2 regions of the Streptomyces sp. NPDC054794 genome follow, and region 1 is predicted to be linked to the other one. Evidence: riboswitches for the same ligand, from Rfam matches in the RefSeq annotation. Region 1 holds a riboswitch; the other holds the start of a gene.
The links. Region 1 has a riboswitch for glycine ahead of gcvT (glycine cleavage system aminomethyltransferase GcvT). Riboswitches for the same ligand answer to the same signal wherever they lie in the genome.
Positions count from the first base shown of each region.

Region 2: linked by a shared signal. The riboswitch ahead of gcvP (aminomethyl-transferring glycine dehydrogenase) and the one ahead of gcvT (glycine cleavage system aminomethyltransferase GcvT) in region 1 are both predicted to bind glycine.

Region 1 is NZ_JBSHAQ010000036.1:46,309-48,696, reverse strand. It holds gene ACWGKT_RS31775 (enhanced serine sensitivity protein SseB) at 1-276, opposite strand, end outside; gene ACWGKT_RS31770 (AAA family ATPase) at 358-1,032, opposite strand; glycine riboswitch at 1,204-1,304, shown strand; glycine riboswitch at 1,305-1,419, shown strand; gene gcvT (glycine cleavage system aminomethyltransferase GcvT) at 1,459-2,388, shown strand, end outside.
Region 2 is NZ_JBSHAQ010000061.1:48,224-50,611, reverse strand. It holds gene ACWGKT_RS40885 (PRC-barrel domain-containing protein) at 381-752, opposite strand; glycine riboswitch at 867-963, shown strand; gene gcvP (aminomethyl-transferring glycine dehydrogenase) at 1,139-2,388, shown strand, end outside.

The DNA of each region.
Region 1 (2,388 bases):
GCGGAACTGCTCCTCGGAGCTGAACACCGGGACGTAGACCTGGCCGTCGATCTCCATCGTGGGCAGGTCGAGGTTGCCGCTGTCCGGGCCGCCGCCGTTGGGCAGCGGGATCCACAGGAAGCTGCGGCCCAGGACCTCGATGACGCGGCCGCCCGCCGAGGGGACGCCGATCGAGGCCGACAGCACCTCCTCCAGCTCGTTGCCGGGCCATCCGCCGTGCGGATGGGGGTGCGCCTGTGCCGGGAAGTCCGCGGGAATGTCCGCCGGGAAGTCCATCTGCCTACCGCCTGCTGGGAACCACTGGTGTGGCTGGAAAGGCTAGCGGGTGCGGGTGACAGGGCGTCCCCACCGTGGGCCTCACCGCCAGAAGCCGATGTGGCGCAGCGCGTCCGCCGCCGCCCGGTCCAGCAGCACCGCCGAGCCGCAGCCGGCGGGCGGGCGGCCCTGTTCCACCGCGCGCACGAGGCGGGTGGCGGCCCTGCGGTGGCGCAGGAAGGCGTAGCGGGAGACGCCCCGGCCGCGCTCGCGCTGGCCCTCGCGCGCGGTGCCCGGGGTGACGTCGAGGAGCAGCAGGTGCAGCGTGCCGCCGCGCCTGCGGGCCTCGCGGGCCAGCCAGTCGCGCACCCAGGCCTGCGCACCGCAGTCGTGCACGACGACCCCGTCGCCGGTGCGCAGGGCGCGGCGCAGCCCGGCGTAGTGGGCGAGGCGGACCAGGGGGCGGTAGAGCGCGTACGGGAGGAAGCGGGGCAGGCGGGCCGCCCAGCGGTCGCGGGTGTCCTGGGAGTCGATGCGCAGTCCCCGCACCGCCCGGTGCATCAGCGTCGACTTGCCGCTGCCGGGCAGCCCGGTGATCACGACCAGGTCGCGGGGGCCGAAGAGCAGGCCCTGCGGGCTGCGGCCGGCCCGCTCGCGCAGATCGCGGACGACGGCCGCGGAGCGCTCCTCGCACCGCTCGCGGGCCGGTGCCGCGGGCTGCTCGGGCATCGCGATGCCCGTGGTCGTCGCGTACGCCGTGTGCCTGTTCACCGTGATCGTCCTCCCCTAGGGCCCGGAGAATCCCTGCCCATCGAGTGTAAAGAGAAGGTAATGCGCGGTGTCTCGTGTTTTCGTTCGCGTACTGCCACAGCCCGGTTACAGATGCGGACCCTGCCATGCGCGGGCGAGGCGTGCAATGATGTGCGCGCCAACTGCATACCGGCCGTTTGAATCCGCGCGGGAGAGTCCCCAGCAGCCAGCTGCGCCGGGGCGCCGAAGGAGCAAGTCCCTCCCTTGAATCTCTCAGGCACCGTTACCGCGCGGGCGAGGCACATCTGAAAAGCGGGCCGCTGTGACAGTGGCTCCACCCAAGGTGCAAACCGTGTCCTCCCTATAGGGGTGGTCATGGCGAACCTCTCAGGTTCCGATGACAGATGGGGAGGAACGACCTCGCCTGTCATGCCTTTGGGAGACGACCGACCGATGAGCAGTACCGAACTCCGGCACACCGCGCTCGACGCCCTGCACCGCGCGCTCGGTGCGACCATGACCGACTTCGCGGGCTGGGACATGCCGCTGCGCTACGGCTCCGAGCGCGACGAGCACGTCGCCGTGCGGACGAAGGCCGGGCTCTTCGACCTCTCCCACATGGGCGAGATCACCGTGACCGGCCCCGAGGCCGCGCGCCTGCTGAACTTCGCCCTGGTCGGCAACATCGCCTCCGTCGGCGTCGGCCGCGCCCGCTACACCATGATCTGCCAGTCCGACGGCGGCATCCTGGACGACCTGATCGTCTATCGGCTGGCCGAGACCGAGTACATGGTCGTGGCCAACGCCTCCAACGCCCAGGTGGTCCTCGACGCGCTGACCGAGCGCGCGGCGGGCTTCGACGCCGAGGTGCGCGACGACCGCGACGCCTACGCGCTGATCGCCGTCCAGGGCCCCGAGTCCCCCGGCATCCTGAAGTCCCTCACCGACGCCGACCTGGACGGCCTGAAGTACTACGCGGGCCTGCCCGGCACGGTCGCCGGCGTCCCGGCCCTGATCGCGCGCACCGGCTACACCGGCGAGGACGGCTTCGAGCTGTTCGTGAAGCCGGAGCACGCCGTCGAGCTCTGGCAGGCGCTGACCAAGGCCGGCGAGGGCGTCGGCCTGGTCCCCTGCGGCCTGTCCTGCCGCGACACGCTGCGCCTCGAAGCCGGCATGCCGCTGTACGGGCACGAGCTGACCACGGACCTGACCCCGTTCGACGCCGGTCTCGGCCGCGTGGTGAAGTTCGAGAAGGAGGGCGACTTCGTGGGGCGCGAGGCGCTCACCGAGGCCGCTTCCCGCGCCGAGCAGAACCCGCCGCGCGTCCTGGTCGGCCTGGTGGCCGAGGGGCGTCGCGTCCCGCGCGCGGGGTACGCGGTCGTC
Region 2 (2,388 bases), on a different contig from region 1:
CCTGGGAGCGTGAGGGGCGCTGGGGTGCGGGTGCGTAGTGGGGCTGGGGGAGCGGGAGGGTCTGAGGGCCGCTGCGGTGCGCGTGGGGGCTGGGGAGCGTGAGGACCTCTGCTGTTTCGCGTGTGGGGCTTGGGGAGTGGGAGGAAAGTCACCCTGGCCCGCCTGTCACGCTCCCCGACCCCGTCGGTCGGCACCCTGCTACCCACCTTGCCGACCCCCCTTGCTCCTCGCCCCCCGGGCACCCGCCCGCTGCTCCCGCCTGCGCCGCAGGGCTCCTGGTCCCCGATCGACCCGCCCGCTGCCCAGCAGAGAGCCTCCTGGGCGACCGACCCACCGGGCATCGCATGCCCCGGCTCCCGCCCCGCACTCGCCCCCACCTCTCACGTCTCGTCCGTGCCCGCCAAGTGGCCGAAGTCGTGGTCGGGGTGGTTGGGGGGTGGGGCCACGTCCAGGCCGTAGTGGTGGTAGAGCTGGAGTTCCTGTTCGGGGGAGAGGTGGCGGCCCACGCCGAAGTCGGGGGCGTCCTTGATGAGGGCCCGCTCGAAGGGGACGTGCAGGGTGCCCTCGACCAGTTCGCTGGGTTCGAGGGGGACGAAGGCGTCCCGGGAGAAGAGGCCCGTGCGTATGGCCGCCCACTCGGGCACCCCGGTGGCGTCGTCGAGGTAGACCTCGTCGATCGTGCCGATCTTGGCGCCGTTGCGGTCGAACGCCTTGCGCCCGATCAGGTTGCGCGGATCGATGTCGGTCTGCACGGGCCCTCCACTTGGTCGCAACGCATCCGTAAGCACTACAAAAGAGCAGATTCGGCAAGGCGGCCACTCGAAGGCCCGGTCGTTGACCTCGCTGGTACCCTGGCAAGCGGCTGCTGACCCCGTGCGGGAGAGTCCTCCGGATCATCACCGGAGGCGCCGAAGGAGCAAATCCTCCCCGGAATCTCTCAGGCCCACGTACCGCACGGACGAGGTCACTCTGGAAAGCAGGGCGGATGTCGACGGCTTCCGCTCTCACCGACGGTGAAAACCGGTGCCCTAGGGCGACCCGGTGAAACTCTCAGGTTGAGATGACAGAGGGGGAGGCCGTCGGGGTACCCGTGCCGGGGTGCCCCTCGAAGGTCGTGTCAGACCAGGAGGCCTCCGCAATGACCGCCCATCGCATTCCGCTCACCGAGCTCGAACAGGGCATCCCCTTCGAGCAGCGCCACATCGGGCCCGACCAGGAGGCGCGGGCCAAGATGCTCGCGCACGTCGGCTACGGCTCCCTCGACGAGCTCACCGCCGCCGCGGTGCCGGATGTGATCAAGAACGCCGACGCGCTCGACCTGCCGGGTGCCCGGACCGAGGCCGAGGTGCTCGCCGAGCTGCGCTCCCTCGCCGACCGCAACCAGGTCCTCGGCTCGATGATCGGGCTCGGGTACTACGGGACGTTCACGCCGCCCGTCATCCTGCGCAACGTCATGGAGAACCCGGCCTGGTACACGGCCTACACGCCGTACCAGCCGGAGATCTCCCAGGGGCGGCTCGAAGCCCTGCTGAACTTCCAGACCATGGTCGCCGAGCTCACCGGCCTGCCGACCTCGGGCGCCTCCCTGCTGGACGAGGGCACCGCCGCCGCCGAGGCGATGTCGCTGTCCCGGCGCATGGGCAGGAACAAGAAGGGCCTGTTCCTGGTCGACGCGGACGCGCTGCCGCAGACCGTCGCCGTCATCGAGACGCGTGCCGAGCCGACCGGCGTCGAGGTCGTGGTCGCCGACCTGAGCGAGGGCATCCCCGCCGAGCTCGCCGACCGCGAGATCAACGGCGTGCTCGTCCAGTACCCGGGCGCCTCCGGTGTCGTACGCGACATCAAGCCGGTCATCGATCAGGCGCACGAGCGCGGCGCGCTCGTCACGGTCGCCGCCGACCTGCTCGCCCTGACCCTGCTCACCTCCCCGGGTGAGCTCGGTGCGGACATCGCCGTCGGCACGACCCAGCGCTTCGGTGTCCCGATGGGCTTCGGCGGTCCGCACGCCGGCTACATGGCGGTGCACGAGAAGTTCGCGCGCAGCCTGCCTGGCCGCCTCGTCGGCGTCTCCGTCGACGCCGACGGGAACAAGGCCTACCGGCTCGCCCTGCAGACCCGCGAGCAGCACATCCGCCGCGAGAAGGCGACCAGCAACATCTGCACCGCGCAGGTGCTGCTGGCGGTGATGGCGGGCATGTACGCCGTCTACCACGGGCCGGAGGGCCTCAAGGCCATCGCGCGCCGTACCCACCGTTACGCCACGATCCTCGCCGCGGGCCTCAGGGCCGGCGGGGTCGAGGTCGTCCACGGCGCCTACTTCGACACGCTGACCGTCAAGGTCGCCGGCCGCGCCGACGAGATCCTCGCCGCCGCCCGGGAGAACGGCGT